4 regions of the Kitasatospora sp. NPDC101235 genome follow, and region 4 is predicted to be linked to each of the others. Evidence: riboswitches for the same ligand, from Rfam matches in the RefSeq annotation. Region 4 holds a riboswitch; each other region holds the start of a gene.
The links. Region 4 has a riboswitch for cyclic di-AMP ahead of ACIRRH_RS35435 (transglycosylase family protein). Riboswitches for the same ligand answer to the same signal wherever they lie in the genome.
Positions count from the first base shown of each region.

Region 1: another riboswitch for cyclic di-AMP. It lies ahead of ACIRRH_RS19940 (hypothetical protein); the one in region 4 lies ahead of ACIRRH_RS35435 (transglycosylase family protein).
Region 2: another riboswitch for cyclic di-AMP. It lies ahead of ACIRRH_RS02285 (NlpC/P60 family protein); the one in region 4 lies ahead of ACIRRH_RS35435 (transglycosylase family protein).
Region 3: another riboswitch for cyclic di-AMP. It lies ahead of ACIRRH_RS03990 (transglycosylase family protein); the one in region 4 lies ahead of ACIRRH_RS35435 (transglycosylase family protein).

Region 1 is NZ_JBIWNZ010000011.1:105,680-109,840, forward strand. Features, by position in the region: gene ACIRRH_RS19925 (IclR family transcriptional regulator) at 1-64, shown strand, start outside; gene ACIRRH_RS19930 (hypothetical protein) at 116-289, opposite strand; gene ACIRRH_RS19935 (hypothetical protein) at 392-1,009, shown strand; gene ACIRRH_RS19940 (hypothetical protein) at 1,073-2,512, opposite strand; cyclic di-AMP (ydaO/yuaA leader) riboswitch at 2,521-2,676, opposite strand; gene ACIRRH_RS19945 (MoaF-related domain-containing protein) at 3,200-3,529, shown strand; gene ACIRRH_RS19950 (alpha/beta hydrolase) at 3,684-4,161, opposite strand, start outside.
Region 2 is NZ_JBIWNZ010000001.1:480,600-484,760, forward strand. Features, by position in the region: gene ACIRRH_RS02275 (NYN domain-containing protein) at 1-642, shown strand, start outside; gene ACIRRH_RS02280 (NlpC/P60 family protein) at 841-1,878, shown strand; cyclic di-AMP (ydaO/yuaA leader) riboswitch at 2,216-2,369, shown strand; gene ACIRRH_RS02285 (NlpC/P60 family protein) at 2,380-3,504, shown strand; gene ACIRRH_RS02290 (NlpC/P60 family protein) at 3,733-4,161, shown strand, end outside.
Region 3 is NZ_JBIWNZ010000002.1:114,266-118,426, forward strand. Features, by position in the region: gene ACIRRH_RS03975 (MazG family protein) at 1-129, shown strand, start outside; gene ACIRRH_RS03980 (SDR family NAD(P)-dependent oxidoreductase) at 195-617, opposite strand; gene ACIRRH_RS03985 (cytochrome P450) at 896-2,218, shown strand; cyclic di-AMP (ydaO/yuaA leader) riboswitch at 2,438-2,606, shown strand; gene ACIRRH_RS03990 (transglycosylase family protein) at 2,612-3,517, shown strand; gene eno (phosphopyruvate hydratase) at 3,840-4,161, shown strand, end outside.
Region 4 is NZ_JBIWNZ010000030.1:89,714-93,874, forward strand. Features, by position in the region: gene ACIRRH_RS35425 (LacI family DNA-binding transcriptional regulator) at 1-358, shown strand, start outside; gene ACIRRH_RS35430 (hypothetical protein) at 459-659, opposite strand; gene ACIRRH_RS35435 (transglycosylase family protein) at 932-2,230, opposite strand; cyclic di-AMP (ydaO/yuaA leader) riboswitch at 2,217-2,418, opposite strand; gene ACIRRH_RS35440 (hypothetical protein) at 2,840-3,799, opposite strand.

The DNA.
Region 1 (4,161 bases), on a different contig from region 4:
CGCCTCGCTGGTCCCGGTGATGCACCGGATCGCGACCCGGCTGGGGCAGGTCCTCGCCCCCTGACGTCCCGTCAACCCCCGTTGTCGACCCATCCGGTCGGGGCGGAACGCCGCTTCATCCGTTCGGGCGGACGACGGGCGGGTTGCCCCCGGGCTCCGGCGACGGCTCCGCCACCCTGGTGCCGACGCCGCCCGCGACGGCGCGGGCGGCCGGGACGCGAAGGCAGGGTGAGCGGGGATGGAGCAGCAGCACCGGGACGTTCGGGGCGGTGAGGTACCGGGTGGCCACGTACCGGGCGGTGGTGTGCGGGGCGGTGGCGCACGACCTGCCGCGAGAGGCCGGGGGTCCGGCGGGGCCGGACTGGTCGCGGCCCTGGCGGCGGGGTACGCGGTGACGGTGCTGGCCACCGACCCGTCCTGGGCGCTGCGGCGGCCCGAGCCCCGGCCCGCGGTGGAGGTCGTCGCGACGGGCGCGTCCACGGTGTCCACCCTGCCCGCCCCGGCGACGCCCGAGGCCTCCACCCTGCCGGCCCCGGCGAGGCCCGGAGCAGCGACGGACGCGGGATCCGAAGCCTCCACACTGCCCGCGCCGGCCGCAGCTCGGCCGTCCGCCTCCGACCTGGAGGTGGTCCGGACCGCCCCGGACCCGGCCACCCCCGGCGGCACCACCACCGTCCGCGCCTTCGTCGGCAACGCGGGCCCGGACACCACCGCCTCCCCGTTCACAGTCGTGGTCACCCTGCCGGAGGGCGTCAGCCCCGAGGGGCCGTACTTCCCTTCCGACTGCCAGGTGCTGGGCCACGGCCGCACCGTGCGGTGCGTGTTCAAGCCCGGACTGCGGGAGGGACGCAGCGCGACCGCCCTCATCCCGGTCCGGCTCAACCCGGGGCTGCCGGTGGGCAGGCTGAGCGGCGGCTCGGTCGTGGTGCGCAGCGCGGACGACCGGAACGAGGGCAACAACCGGCAGCCGTTCGACATCACGGTGGTCGGGACGACTGCCGGCTCCTGAGTCGCGCGGTCCCGCCGGTGGGGCCGACCCGGCCTGCGGGAGCGTCCTGCCGGTGGCCCGTTCCTACCGGTAGACGCGGACGTAGTCGGCGGCGAAGGTGATCGGGGCGGTCCCCTGCGGCGCGGGGTGGTACTGCCCCGCGCACACCGAGAGGTTGAGGTTCAGGTAAGCCGACCAGTTGGCACCGACGCCCTTGCCGTCCGAGAAGACCTTGACGCCGTTGACGTACCAGTCCACCGAGTTGGCGCCGTAGTGGGTGCCGATGGTCACCCACTGGTCCTTCGCGATGGCGCTCGCGTCGGTGTAGTACCTCGCGTTGCCCGGGTTGACGTGGTTGGTCAGCTCCAGCAGGTTCGGGTTGTCGGGGTGGTACTCGAAGGAGTCGACCTCGCCGTTGCCGTTCTTCCAGGTCCACAGGGCCGGCCAGGCGCCGCTGCCGGCGGGCAGCTTGACCCGGGTCTCGGCGTAGTCGCCGGTCTTGACCCGGAAGCCCTCGCTGGAGCCCTCGGTGGTCAGGAACCCGGTGTTCCAGGACTGCTTGCCGTTCTCCAGGGCCGGCCCGCCGGGCGTGGCGGTGAAGGTGGCGACCCCGTTGGCGACGCTGACGTTGTTCCTGTTCAGCCAGTCGAGTTTGTTGTCGCCCGGGTTGTGGTCGCCGTACCTGTACGCGGTGCTCTTGTCGCCGACCCAGCGCCGGCCCCAGCTGATCGCGCCGTTGAACTCGTCCGACCAGGTCAGCGACTTGCCGGCGACCGGGGAGGACGGCGGCGGGGTGCTCGGGGTCGGGGTGGTGCTCGGCGCCGGGACCGACGTGGTCGACGTGGTCGCGGTGGTCGAGGTCGGCTCGCCGGTCGGGGTCGGCTTGGTGGTCGAGGTCGACGTCGGGGTCGAGGTCGGCTCGGCGGTCGGCGTCGGGGTCGGGGTCGGCTTGGTGGTCGACGTCGGGGTCGAGGTCGGCTCGGCGCTCGGCGTCGGGGTCGGGGTCGGGGTCGGGGTGGACGTCCCGGCGGCGGAGACGACCAGCTGCTGCGAGGGCAGGTTGTGCCAGGCGCCGCCGAGCTCCTGCCAGAAGCCGAACCGGGTGTACGTCCCGGCGGGCAGGGCGCGCGCACCGCTGGTGAACTCGACCCCGCTCGGGCAGATCTGCACGTTGGAGGCGTTGCCGGGGTAGTCGAGGTTGTTGCCGCGCGCGTCGCGCACGCCCACACCGACCGTCTTCGCGGTGAAGCAGGCCACGGAGTGCAGGCCGAGCGAGGCGGTGGTGGCCCTGCCCGCGACCATGGTGGCGGGGCCGAGCCGGTCCTGGGTGACGGCCGACGCGGTGACGGCCTGGGCACCGGTGACCGCCGACAGACCGAGCAGCCCGGCGCCGCTGATGGCGAACGCCCCGGCGGCGGCGAGGGCGGCGTTGCGTCCGCGGTGGGACGGACGGGCGTGGCGCGGTCCGCGGCGGCGGGCGGACGCGGGCGCCGGCCGGTGCGTCGAGCTGGCAGGCTTGGGCATGGGACGACCTCTGCGACGCCTGCGAGGTGAGCTGTCGGGTTCGGGCTGAGGTCGCCCGGCCGCCTGCGGAGCGGCTTCACCCCTAGCCGCGGCCCGAACGCTCTGGCGTACGGGCCGGGCGCTGACCTTGGTTCCCCCGCTCCCGTCCTCTGTGGTGCTCGGCGACCCGCCGGCGGGTGGACAGGATTCGGCGTCCCGGCGGCGGGGTCCGCGAGGGCGGACGACCGTTGCAGGCTAGGTGGGTCGTGCACGAGCGGACAACTCGGACGGGCAGGTTGTCGCGCAGCTCACAGTGGTGTCGATCAACGACGCTGCGTGGCAGTCGAGTTGATCAATTTCCGGGAGCGGGAGGGCCAAGGCGGGCCAGGCGGACGGGCGGACAGCCGCGGACGGCTCGGGTCAGGTCAGCTCAGCCAGGCGTTGACCTGGCTCGCGGCGTCCGGCGCCCAGGCGACGGTGTGTGGGGGTACGTCCCATGGCCGGACGGCAGGACCGGCGCGCGCTCCTGCCCATGTGCCGGTCGCACATCCGGGCGGCTGTGTGGTGCCGGACCGTACCGTGGCGAGTGCCTGACCGAGTGCGCCCGGTCGGATAAATTGGAAGCCTGACATCTTCCGCCGTGCACAAGAGCGGCGAGCCCGACCGGATGCTCGCCACGACCGAACAGGAACGAGGACCCGCCCCACCATGACCGCGCCCCTGCCCGCCTTCGCCGGCCGTACCTACCTCTTCCGGGCCGACAACGGCGCGGCCTTCCGCAACACCTACTCGGCCGACGGCACTCGGCTGCGCTGGGAGGGCCTCGGCGAGTCCGCGGGCCAGTGGGAGGACGTGCGGCTGCACGTCGCCGAGGTCGCGCCGGAGATCTACTTCGTCAGCTGGACGGAGCAGAGCGGGATCACCGTCAGCCACGTGATGGACCTCGGCAAGCTGACGGTGCGGGCCTTCTGGACCTTCGAGGGCGAGGGCGGCCGGGTCGGCGAGCTGCACACCGGGACGCTGGAGCGGGTGGCCTGAGCGGCGGGACCGCTGCGCGGGAGCCGTACGGCTCGTGAACGACCGAACCCCCGGGGCCGTGGCCCCGGGGGTTCGGTCTTCTCCCCAGCCTGTTCGGATGGTCCGGGCGGTCCAGGCGCCGGGCGGTCCGGGCGGCCCCGGGTGCCGTTCCCCGTCAGACGGTCTGGTTCGGCACCTTGAGGTGCTGGGACAGCCACTCCAGTGAGGAGGGCAGCAGGGCGCTCCAGGTCTCGAAGTTGTGGCCGCCGTTCTCCAGCATGCTGTACGAGACCTTCATCGGGCTCTGCACCGCGTCGACGAAGGCCTCGGTCTCCTGCCGGTAGTTGCCGTCGCCCTTCTTGGTGCCGGCCAGCAGTACGGACACCTTCGGCTGCGGCAGGTTCTTCAGCCGCCACAGCAGGTTGGCCTCGTCGCGGCGCTGCTTGCTGCCGCCGAACAGGTCGCCCGTGGTCGGGTCGTCGGCGGCTTCGTAGTAGGCGGAGAGGGCGACGGCGGTCGGGAAGACGTCCGGGTGGCGCATGGCCAGCTTGAGCGCGCAGTAGCCACCGGTCGAGTTGCCCATGAAGGCCCAGGCCTGCGGGTCGCTGGAGACCCGGAAGCTGGCCTGGATCGCCGAGGGCACGTCCTTGGTG
Region 2 (4,161 bases), on a different contig from region 4:
GAACTGGAGAACGCGGTCGAGCAGGGCCGCCGGTCGGCCCGCGAGGGGCGCAGCGTCGAGGACATGCGGCTGCGGCTGCTGCTGGACGCCGTGCTGCAGTCGGCCCAGGGACTCCAGCGGGAGCTGGCGCTGCCGGTCTCCCAGATCCGCCCGGCGGACCTGGTGGAGGCGGTGGTGCCGGGGGCGGCCTCCCCGCACGACGTGGCCCGGCGCGGGCTGGCCGAGGACGATCCGGCGCTGTTGGACCAGCTGCTGGCGATTCCTCAGGTGCACCTGGTGGTGGACGGCTACAACGTGACCAAGACCGGTTATCCGACGCTGCCGCTGGAGCAGCAGCGTATACGGCTGCTGGGCGGGCTGGCGATGCTGGCCCAGCGCACCCAGGCGGAGGTCACCTGTGTGTTCGACGGGCAGGACCTGGACGTCCCGGTGATCATGGCGCCGCCGCGCGGGGTCCGGGTGCGGTTCAGCCGGACCGGGGAGACGGCCGACGAGCTGATCCGCCGCCTGGTGCGGGCCGAGCCGCAGGGCCGCCCGGTGGTGGTGGTGTCCACCGACCGGGAGGTCGCGGAGGGCGTGCGGAAGGCGGGCGCGCGCCCCGTGGCGTCGGTGCTGCTGCTGAACCGGCTGGCCCGGCCCTGATCCCACCGGGCCGCATGATGCCTGGTCAGGAGCGGTTCCGAGGCGGTGCGCGGCTTCCGTGAAGTCGGTGTGGAAAGCGGAGTTCACGCCTTCGGGGGAGTGGCAAAACGGATAGATCTTCACTAGGGTCTGGCGTCAAACCTATTTTCTGGAACCTCATCCCATCGGGTGAGTCCGATGAAAGAAGGAGCCGGTCCCTTGGCCTCCCACCGCCGTCCCAAGCAGCCGAGCCGCGCGCGGATCTCCGTGCTCACCGCTGCTGCTGCGACTGCGGTCGCCCTCTCCGCCCAGGTGGCCGCGCACGCTGCGCCGCAGCCGAACAAATCGGACGTCAAGGCGCAGATCGACCAGCTCCAGGAGGAGCAGGAGCAGGCGGCGGAGAAGTACAACGGAGCCAAGGAGCGGGCCGACCAGCTGCGCAAGCAGGCCGACCAGCTGCAGGACCAGGTGGCCCGCAGCCAGGAGCAGATGACCCAGCTCCAGGGCGGCCTCGCCGAGGTGGCGGGCGAGCAGTACCGCACCGGCGGCATCGACCCGTCCGTCCAGCTGATGCTCTCCTCCGACCCGTCCGGCTACCTGGAGAAGGCCTCCACCGTCCAGCAGGCCAGCACCAGCCAGGCCGAGGCGCTCAAGGGGCTGCTGGACCAGCAGCGCCGGCTGGACCAGGAGAAGACCGAGGCGGCCGCCGTGCTCGCCTCGCTGGACACCACCACCAAGGACCTGAACCAGGCCAAGGCGGACGTCAACACCAAGCTGAAGGCCGCCCAGGACCTGCTGAACTCGCTGAGCGCCGCCGACCGCGCCGCGCTGCGGGCCCAGCAGGCGCAGGACGACCGCGCCTCGCGCGGCAGCGACCGGGTCGACCTCAGCAGTCTGCCGCCGGCCAGCGGCTACGCGGCCGTGGCGATGGCCAAGGCGATGAGCAAGCAGGGTTCGCCGTACGTGTGGGGCGCCACCGGGTCGACCACCTTCGACTGCTCGGGCCTGATGGTCTGGGCGTACGGGCAGGCCGGCGTCTCGCTGCCACGCACCTCGCAGGAGCAGGGCCACTACGGCACCCGGGTGCCCTCGCTGGACCAGGCCCAGCCGGGCGACCTGGTGATCTACGGCAACGACATGCACCACGTCGGGATGTACATCGGCAACGGCATGGTGGTCCACGCGCCGCACACCGGTGACGTGGTGAAGGTGATGAAGGCCGACGCGATGTCGATCAACACCATCCGCCGGGTCTGACGGCCCGACACTCCCGAGGGGCTCCTCCCGGGCCTGTGAAAAGCGCCACCTCCGTGCGGGGGTGGCGTTCGGGTTTCCGGCCCCTTCGCGGCCGCATGCTGAGAACCGATCAGCCTTGCGTGTGCCACTGGTCACCATCGGTCATTTTCACAAAGGAACTTGGGTAATCTTCCGTCTTTTTTCTGACAAGGATTTGAACGGATCACGGTTCAGTTACTAGGGTCGTGCCCCGAACCACCGCACTGTCGATCGCCCAGCCAGGGTGGCGGCGGTGGTTACCGCCGAGTTCGCGAGGCAGCGGGGCAGGTCGAAGCGACTGCCCGACAGGGGAGCCCAGTGGTTGGGGGCGCTGTGGAGCGGAGCCGGGGAACCACGTTCCTCCGGGGTGAATCGGCGCCAGGTCGGCCGGTGGAACGGCCGTGAGGCGTCGTAGGGCATGCTTCCGGCCCGAACCCGTCAGCTCACCCGGTAGGCGGACGTAGGAAGAAGGAGTCCGCCTTCGTGGCGTCCCATCGTCGTCCCAAGCCCGCCGGTCGCGCCCGCGTCTCGATCCTGACCGGTGTCGCCGCCGCCGCCGTCGCCCTCTCCGCGCAGTCCGGCGCCCACGCCGACCCGCAGCCGACCAAGGAACAGGTCAAGGAGCAGGTCGACCAGCTCAACGAGCAGGCCGAGGTCGCGACCGAGAACTACAACGCCGCCCAGGCCAAGCAGCAGGAGCTGGAGAAGCAGGTCTCCGGCCTGCAGGACCAGGTGGCCCGTCAGCAGGCCCAGGTCACCGAGCTCCAGGGCGGCCTGGCCGAGATCGCCGGCGAGCAGTACCGCAACGGGGGCATATCCCCGACCGTCCAGCTGATGTTCTCCTCCAGCCCGGACAACTTCCTCAGCCAGGCCGGCACGCTGAACCAGGCCGGCAGCACCCAGAAGGGTCAGCTGAAGGAGCTCCAGGAGCAGCAGCGCAAGCTCGACCAGGACCGCAACGAGGCCCAGGGCAAGCTCGCCGAGCTGGAGTCGACCACCCAGCAGCTGAAGGCCTCCAAGGAGGAGGTCCAGGGCAAGCTGAAGGCGGCCCAGGACCTGCTCAACACGCTGACCGACCAGGAGCGCCGGGCGCTCCAGCAGGCCGAGGAGAAGGCCGCCGTCGAGGCCCAGCAGAAGGCGGAGTCCGCGAAGCTCGACGCCGCCAAGGCCGCCGCCGACCGCGCCTCGCGCGACAACAGCCGCGGCGACCTCGCGAGCGGCACGACCACCGCTCCGGTGAAGGTGGCCGCCGGCAGCTCGCGCGGTGCCGCCGCGCTCTCGGCCGCCGCGTCCAAGGTCGGCAGCCCGTACGTCTGGGGTGCCACCGGCCCGGGCTCCTTCGACTGCTCCGGCCTGATGGTCTGGGCGTTCAACCAGGCCGGCGTGTCGCTGCCGCGCACCTCGCAGGCGCAGGCCTCGGCCGGCACCCGGATCGGTTCGGACATCTCCCAGGCCCAGCCCGGCGACCTGCTGATCTTCTACAGCGACGCCCACCACGTCGGCATCTACGCGGGCAACGGCCAGGTGCTGCACGCGCCCAAGCCGGGTGCGTCGGTGCGCTACGAGGCGGTCACCAACATGCCGCTGGCCTCCATCGTGCGGGTCTGATCCCCGCACGGACGCTTCCAGGCCCGGTCTTCCCCAGGGAAGGCCGGGCCTGCGGCTTTTCCGGCAGGGTCGATCTGATGTCCGATTAGAGGTCGAATATTCGGGTTGGGAGGGGTTTGGACTCGCTTGCCCGAACTCGCTAACGTCTGCCACCGGACTCCCGCTCGACGGCCGCCCGTCGTGGTGCGGCGGCGGGGGTCGCACCGCAGGATTGGAGCCGCTGCCGCCATGCCCGTGCACCGCCGTTCCCAACTGCTCACCCGGGCGCTGGTGCTGACCGCGGCCGCCGCCACCGCGCTGGGCGTGGCCGCCGGAGGCAGCGCCCAGGCCGCCCCCGGCAGCCCGGACCCGTCCGACCGTCAGGACGTCACGGCACAGGTGGAACAGCTGTACGACGAGGCCGAGCAGGCGTCCGAGAAGGCCAACGCGGCGCAGGAGGCCCAGCGGCGGCTCCAGGGCGAGACCACGATCCTCCAGGGCGAGATCGCCGTCGCCCAGAACCAGCTCAACGAGCTGCGCGGCGATCTGGCGACGGTGGCCGGGGCCGAGTACCGCGGCGGCGGGATGACCCAGACCGCCCAGCTGATCCTCTCGCCCGACCCGGAGGGCTACCTGGCCCGCGCCCGCACCCTGGGCCAGGCCGCCGTGCGCCAGCAG
Region 3 (4,161 bases), on a different contig from region 4:
GGCCGGCTGCTGCTCGCGGTGGCGCAGCGGGCGCACGACGCCGGGGTGGACGTGGACGCGGCACTGCGGTCGGCCGCGCGCGGTTACCGGGACGCGGTGCGCGCGGCCGAGGGCCTCAAGCCGGAGTGACGGGCCCCGGCTCGGAGTGACGGGCCCGGGCTCGGGGTGACGGCCCGGGCCTGGAGTGACGGGCCTCAGGCCGCCTTGGCGGCGGGCTCGGGGCGCCGCTGCGGCGGGACGAGTTCGCCGATGGCCTCGCCGACGAGGACGACGAGTTCGGCGAGGCGCTCCAGGTCGAGGTGGTCGGGCAGCTCGGCCAGCGAGACGATCCGTTCGCCGTCCGGGCCGGCCACGGCGAACAGGTCGATCGGTCCGAGGTGCTTCTCGGCGGTGTCCACGAGGGCGGCGACGTCGCTGGGGCGGCGGATGTCGCCGCAGACGCCGACGACGGGGCAGCCGGGCCGGTCGAGCTCGGAGGCGAGGTCCTCGGCGATGCCGACGTGCTGGTCGGCGATCAGCATTCCGGTGGCGCCGGCCGCGGCGAACCGACGGGCGAGGCCCGCGCCCGACCCGCCGTCGAGGACCGCGATGACGACGACTGACCCGCTGACCCGCATGGCCTGCTCCTCCCTGTGGACGACACCGCACCGGCGCCCACGCGTACTGCGGAGGATCGTAGGCACGTCCTGACCCTCCGCAACAGGGATTACCCCTCAGGTGACCAGGCTCACGCCCGCCCCGCGGCCAAGAGTCGGCCAAGAGCTGTCCACGGGCTGTCCACGGCCCGTCCATGGACGGGCCACGGAGTGTTGGCGCGCCGGACGCGATCCGCGGGCGGGGGAGCGGCGGCCCGCCGGAGGGAGGGCGGGCCCGTCGCACCGGATACGGTCGGTCCATGCCTGCTCAGCCCGACCCCGCCCGTCCCGCCGCCGCGACCTCCGACGCCACCGCCCCGCAGCTGTTCACCTGGGAGTTCGCCGCCGACCCGTACCCCGCCTACGCCTGGCTGCGCGAGCACGCCCCGGTGCACCGCACCACGCTGCCGAGCGGCGTCGACGCCTGGCTGGTGACCCGGTACGCGGACGCCCGGCAGGCGCTCGCGGACAGCCGGCTGTCGAAGAACCCGGCGCACCACAGCGGGCAGGCGCACCGCACCGGCCGGGTGGGCATCCCGGGGGAGCGGCAGGCGGACCTGATGACCCACCTGCTGAACATCGACCCGCCGGACCACACCCGGCTGCGCCGACTGGTGTCGAAGGCGTTCACCCCGCGCCGGGTGGCCGAGTTCGAGCCGCGGGTGCAGCAGCTCACCGACCGGCTGATCGACGGCTTCGCGCAGCGCGGTTCGGCGGACCTGATCCACGAGTTCGCCTTCCCGCTCCCCATCTACGCGATCTGCGACATGCTGGGCGTGCCGGCCGAGGACCAGGACGATCTGCGTGACTGGGCGGGCATGATGATCCGCCACCACGGTGGGCAGCGCGGTGGGGTGGGCCGGGCGGTCAAGCGCATCCGCGCCTACCTGGTGGACCTCATCCACCGCAAGCGGGCGGACCTCGGTGACGACCTGATCTCCGGCCTGATCCGGGCCAGCGACCACGGCGAGCACCTGACGGAGAACGAGGCCGCCGCCATGTGCTTCGTGTTGATCTTCGCGGGGTTCGAAACCACCATCAACCTGATCGGCAACGGCACCTACGCGCTGCTGCGCAATCCGGAGCAGCGCCGGTTGCTGCAGGAGTCGGTGGCGCGCGGGGAGACCGCGCTGCTGGAGACCGGGATCGAGGAACTCCTGCGCTACGACGGGCCGGTGGAGCTGGCGACCTGGCGGTTCGCGACCCGGCCGCTGACCATCGGCGGGGTGGACATCCCGGTCGGCGACCCGGTGCTGGTGGTGCTGGCCGCGGCGGACCGCGACCCGGCCCGGTTCGCGGACGAGAACACCCTGGACCTGGCCCGGGCCGACAACCCCCACCTGGGGTTCGGGCACGGCATCCACTACTGCATCGGCGCCCCGCTGGCCCGGATGGAAGGGCGCGCCGCGCTGGCCACGCTGCTTTCCCGGCTGCCCGATCTGCGGCTCGCGGAAAGCCCGGAGAATCTGCGCTGGCGCGGCGGTCTGATCATGCGTGGGCTGCGCGAACTCCCGGTGGAATTCAGCCCGGAGAGCCGCTCCCCGCACACGCCTGCGCATACCCCGTCCGCGCCCTCGCGCTGAGGTCACGCGACGGACGTCACCGATCGCCTGCCGGCGAGGGTGTGAACGCCCATCAATCCGGACATAACGCCGCCGGTGGTAGGCGATCGGACACGGGCCGTAATTTTCATGTGATATCGACGATATGAGCTTGTGATTGGTCTGATGATCTGTCTACTCTCCCTGGAGTTCGCAGCTGCGGACCTCGTGCGCGGAACGCCGAATCCTGCCCGCCGCGCCACGGGAAACCGACCAGAACCCTGGGCAGGGGCGGGGGAACCAGGTTTGTTGCCGTCTCCCCACGGCTTGGGGTGAAGCCGCCCGAGCGGAATCGTCTCCGCGTACGGCGGCCGGGCCACCTCCCGGTCCGAACCCGACAGCTCACCTCGCAGGCGTGCGGAGAGGGACCTCTTCATGCTGTTCGTTGGAACTGGCCGTCACCGTCGTCGCACCCAGGCCGAGAAGGCCATCGCCGTCGCCGGTGTGGCCGGCGTCGGACTCGCGATGCCGCTCCTCACCGCCACCGGCGCCTCCGCCGCCCCGGCCTCCACCTGGGACTCCGTCGCCCAGTGCGAGAGCGGCGGCAACTGGAGCATCAACACCGGCAACGGCTTCTACGGCGGCCTCCAGTTCACCTCCAGCACCTGGAAGGCGTACGGCGGCACCGCCTACGCGCCGCAGGCCAACCAGGCCAGCAAGGCCCAGCAGATCTCGGTCGCCGAGAAGGTGCTGGCCTCGCAGGGTCCGGGGGCCTGGCCGGTCTGCTCCCAGAAGGCCGGTCTGGCCAAGGGCGGTGCCCCGGCCGCGGTCGACACCTCCTCGGACGCCAAGGCGCAGTCCGCCCCCAAGCAGCAGACCCCGAAGCCCGCCGCCAAGCCGGCCGAGAAGCCGGTCGCGCAGAAGCAGGCCGCCCAGAAGCCGGCGCAGAAGCCCGCCGCGCAGCCGGTCCAGCAGGCCGCCCCGCAGCAGCAGGCGCAGCCGCAGACCCCGGGCTTCTCCGGCAAGGCCGGCTGGGACGCCGACGCCAAGGTGTACTGGTACCAGAACAACGGCGCCTGGTACTGGACCAGCCACCAGAGCGTCTACCAGCAGTACGCCGGCCAGGCCGCCGCCCAGCCGCAGTACGCCCCGCAGGCCGCGCAGTACGCCCCGCAGGCCACCGGCCACGACTACACGGTCCGCGCGGGTGACACCCTGTCGACCATCGCCGCCGCCCAGGGCGTGTCCGGCGGCTGGAACGCGCTGTACGAGCAGAACCACGCCACCGTCGGCGGCGACCCGAACCTGATCCTGCCCGGCCAGGTGCTGCACCTCGGCTGAGCCGTCGCGGCCGGCGCCGGGCCGTGGTGCCCGGCGCCGGTCCGTCATGTCCGGCGCCGACGCCGTCGCGTGTTCCGTCCCGGCATCCGAAGGGGCCTCGGTCCTACCGGTCCCCTTCGTCCGCATTCGCCCGCTCCGGTGGGACAAGCTGGGGCAAGCAGGTGAACTACCGGTGGGTAGTGGGGCCACACGCTGAGACGGGACCGAGGTCGGCGTGGCCCCGGGAGCCCGGGCGGTTAGGCTCTGGTCGTAACGACTCCGCAATCGTCCTGCTGACAGCACCACCGTCAGACCGGACCCTGCTTCCGCAAGGAGATGCCTCGTGCCGTCCATCGATGTCGTCGTAGCCCGTGAGATCCTCGACTCGCGCGGCAACCCCACGGTCGAGGTCGAGGTCGGCCTCGACGACGGCAGCACGGGTCGTGCCGCTGTCCCGTCGGGTGCCTCCACCGGTGCCTTCGAGGCGCTGGAGCTGCGTGACGGCGACAAGAACCGCTACTTCGGCAAGGGCGTCGAGAAGGCCGTCCTGGCCGTCATCGAGCAGATCGGCCCGGAGCTGGTCGGCTACGACGCCACCGAGCAGCGCCTGATCGACCAGGCCATGCTGGACCTGGACGCCACCCCGGACAAGTCCTCGCTCGGCG
Region 4 (4,161 bases):
CCACCACACGCTGTTCAGCGTGGAGGGCGGGCACGCGGCGGCCGGCGCGCTGCTCGACAAGGGCTGCACGGCGATCGTCTGCGGGAGCGACATGATGGCGCTCGGGGCGATCCGGGCGGTGCGGCAGCGCGGGCTGTCGGTGCCGCAGGACGTGTCGGTGGTCGGCTTCGACGACTCGCCGCTGATCGCCTTCACCGAGCCGCCGTTGACCACGATCCGCCAGCCGGTCGAGGCGATGGCCACGGCGGCGGTGGACGCGCTGCTGGAGGAGGTCGGCGGAAACGCGGCCCAGCGCGGCGAGTTCATGTTCCAGCCGGAGCTGGTGATGCGCGGGTCCACCGGGGCCTGCGCGCGCTGAGCCCCGGCCGCCAGGGCCGAACGAACGGGCCCCGGAGAGCGGTTGCTCTCCGGGGCCCGTTCGGCGTGCGTGCGGTCGGCCGTCGCGGGCCCTCAGGCAGTCAGCCCTCCTGGGTGGTGGGGCGGTCGACGGTCAGACGGTGTCCGTCGGCGGCCTCGCCGGTACGGGTCTCGGTGCGGCGGCCGCGGGCCAGGTAGTCGCGCAGGACCAGTTCGACGGCGTCCTGGGGGTTCTTGGTACCGGAGAGCATCATCGCGTCGATCGCGAGGTTCGCGTCGAGAGTGATGGTGACCTGGGCCATGTGACTCCTCCTCGGGTGCAGAGCAGCAGCATGCCCGTTGGGGCGGGGATCCACCACGGGATATGGCGGAACCGCCGGAGGGGGACCGCGGAACCGTCGGCGGGAACGCCGGAACCCCCGGGGAGGAGCGACCAGACTTCTCCCCGGGGGTGGTGGGTGGTCGGCGTGCGGATGACGACCGACGGGTAACAGATGACAGATGTTGAAATCTGTTATCTGTCATCTGTTACCCGTCGGCTGTCACCGGTTGTCCGCCCGCCGTTGCGCCGTCCTCAGACCCGGCCGGCGAAGTCCGGGGCCCAGTTGGCGATGCTCTGCTCGCGGACGCCCGAGCTCGGGTTGGCGGCCTCGACGTACTTGCCGTTACCGACGTAGATCGCGACGTGGTAGACGCCGGAGTCCTTGCCGTTGTTGGACCAGAACAGCAGGTCGCCAGGCTGGAGGCTGTCCAGCGAGACGTGGGTGCTGGCGGCGGCCTGGTCGGCGGCGACGCGCGGGATGGAGATGCCCGCGGCGCGCAGCGCGGCCTGGGTCAGACCGGAGCAGTCCCAGCCGCCGTTGCCGGTGCCGCCGTAGACGTACGCCTGACCGACCTTCGACTCGGCGAAGGAGACCGCGGCGGCCATGCCGCTGGTGGCGGCAGGAGTCTGGGTCTGCGGAGCGGGCTTGGCGGCCGGCTTGGCGGCCGGGGCCTGCGCCTGCGCCTGGGTCTGGGTCTGCGCGGTCGGCCGGGCGTTCACCGCACCTCCGTTCGCGGACTGACCGGACTTCTGCGAGCGGTCGAACCAGGTGAAGTCCGAGCCGGCGGTGGAGGACTGGCCGGCCTGGGCCTGGCCGTTGCCGCCGAGGGACAGGTGCTGGCCCGGGTAGATGGTGTCCGGGCCCTCGGTCAGGCTGCCGCGGTTCAGCTCGTACAGCCGCTGCCAGCCACCCTGCACGTTGTGCTGGTCGGCGATCGAGGACAGCCAGTCGCCCTCGACCACGGTGTAGTCCCCGCCCTGGGCCTGCGCGCCGTCCTGGGCGGGCGCGGCGGGCTTGGCGGCCGGGGTCTGGGGCTGCGCGGGCTTGGCGGTGGGCTTCGCGGCCGGAGCGGCCGGCTTGACGCTCTGCTGGGCGGGCTTGGCGGCGGACGAACCGGCGGTGGAGCCCGCCGAGGTGTCGACCGACGCGGCGGCGCCGCCCTTGGTGAGGCCCGCCTGGACGGAGCACACCGGCCAGGCGCCGGGGCCCTGCGAGGCGAGGACCTTCTCGGCGACGGCGATCTGCTGGTCCTTGGTGGCCAGGTCGGCGCGCGCCGCGAAGGTCGCGCCACCGAAGGCGGACCAGGTGCTGGAGGTGAACTGGAGGCCGCCGTAGAAGCCGTTGCCGGTGTTGATGCTCCAGTTGCCGCCGCTCTCGCACTGGGCGACCTTGTCCCAGGTGGCGACGGAGGCGGCGGAGGCGGCGCCGGAGGTGAGGCAGGGGACGGTGAGGCCGACGCCCGCGACGCCGAGGGCGGCGATCACGCGGTGGGCGCGGCTGGACGGGCGAGTGCCGTTGGTGGGCAGCATGAAGACGCGGTCCTCTCCCACGCCTGCGAGGTGAGCTGTCGGATTCGGGCTGGAGTTGCCCGGCCGCGCGGTGGGCGCGGCTTCACCCCTAGCCCTGGACCGTTCCGGAGACCGGTCCGGGGCGACTTACCTGTGGGTCCCCCGCTCCTGCCGTGGTGCGTTTTTGCGCTGCCAGGACATCCGACGGCAGGATTCGGCGTTGCGGATGAACCGGGTTCGTGTGGTTACGAACGGGGAGCACGTTAATCAGACTTAAGTTCAAACCGCAAACGGCTGTGATGCACATCACGGTTTAGTGGGAACTGCCAAAATTGCAGCCCACCATGATCGCAAATGATCATTTGTAGGCAACGCTATTGCGGAAATCCACAACTGGCTCCGCCTCAGGAGAGGCGTGACGATGCGTCGAATTGCGGAACGGCGCACTCGGGCGAACGGGGGAGCGGCTGCGATTCGCACGCCCGGGCGGGTGCTCCCTATTTCCTTCCAAATAGCACCAGAACGGACATTCCACACCGTTGCCGTTCGGCTCCCGTGCGGGACGCACGGGGCGAGAAGGGGAAAGCGAAGGGTCCGGAACGCAAGCCGTTCCGGACCCTTCGGTGCGCGCGAACCGGCGCGCGGTGTCGACTACTGCCCCGAGGCCCCCTCGGCGGCCGCGTGGGCGCCACGAGTGCCCTCCATGGCCCCCTCGGCCTCGGCGGCGGCCGCCGCCTCCGCCTCGGCCCGCGCCAGGTCCTCCGGGGACGGCGTGGGCAGTGCGGCCAGGTAGGTGGAGGCGATCAGCTGGCCGACCGACGGGTACGCGCCCAGCGGCGCGGCCGACGGGCAGCCGGTCTCCTCGGCGGCGGTGGCGAGCAGCTCGGAGTCCGCCTCCGGACCGATCACCAGCGGGGCCAGCGCCGGGCGCTGCGAGCCGGTGTCCTTGAGGTGGTTGACGGCCGCGGCCACCGAGCCGGGCACGTCGAGCGCGGCGGCGACGACCGGCACGGCCAGTCGGGCGGCCAGCAGCACGCCGGTGATGCCGGCCGCGGCGGCCGCGTCCTCGCCGCCGACGGTGGTCAGCACCACGCCGTCCGCAGCGGTCGCGATGGCGAACAGCCGGGCGCGGTCGGCCCGGGCCAGCCCGGCCTCGGACAGTCGGACGTGCACGGCCTCGGCCAGCAGCGGGTGCGGGCCCAGCGGGTCGGTGACGGGCGCGCCGTACTCGGCGGCGATCGCGTGAAGCTCGGTCAGGAAGGTGTGCGGGCCGGGCACCAGCGGCACCAGGACGGGCGTCGGCAGTCCGGCCTCGGCGGCCAGGGTCAGCAGCTCGGCCACGGTGCGGTCCTCGCCGCCGGGGCCCTCGGTGCCGTCGCCGGCGAGGTAGCCGACCGCGGTCTGGACGCCGTTCTGCTCGGTGCGGACGATCGAGAGCAGTTCCTCGACGACCGAACGGGACTCGGGCCCGGCGGTCGCGGGCACGGCGAGCACCAGGGTCGGGGCGCCGGCCGGGATCTCGGGGCGCTCGGGACGACGGTGGCGCCCCCGCGCACGGGAGCCTGGGGTACGGACGGGCAGTGGCGCGCCCGGGATGGCTGCGGTGCTCATGCCGGAGATCGTAGGACATCTGCTCGTCCGGCTTGCAGTCGGCTGCCGTTCGGGTTTCGCGTGGACGCGGTGCGTCTCCGGAGCCGGTCCGGGCGTATTGCCTACAATCCGGACATTCCTCGCCCAACCCACTCGCAGTCGCCGGTGGTTGCCTCGACGTGATTCGAGGGGGCGGGCGTTGCATCTGTGGCGCGTGAGATGTCTCACAGCATGGGGATGGCTTGACGGAGGGTCACGGGGGTGCGACTCCCGGCATTCGAAGATCAACATTTAGCGGGGAGGTGCTCACGGCCGGTTATCGAGAGCCCGGCGATTCCATCGGCTATGTCCGTTTACGTACCGTCAGGAGAAGGGCCCGTGAA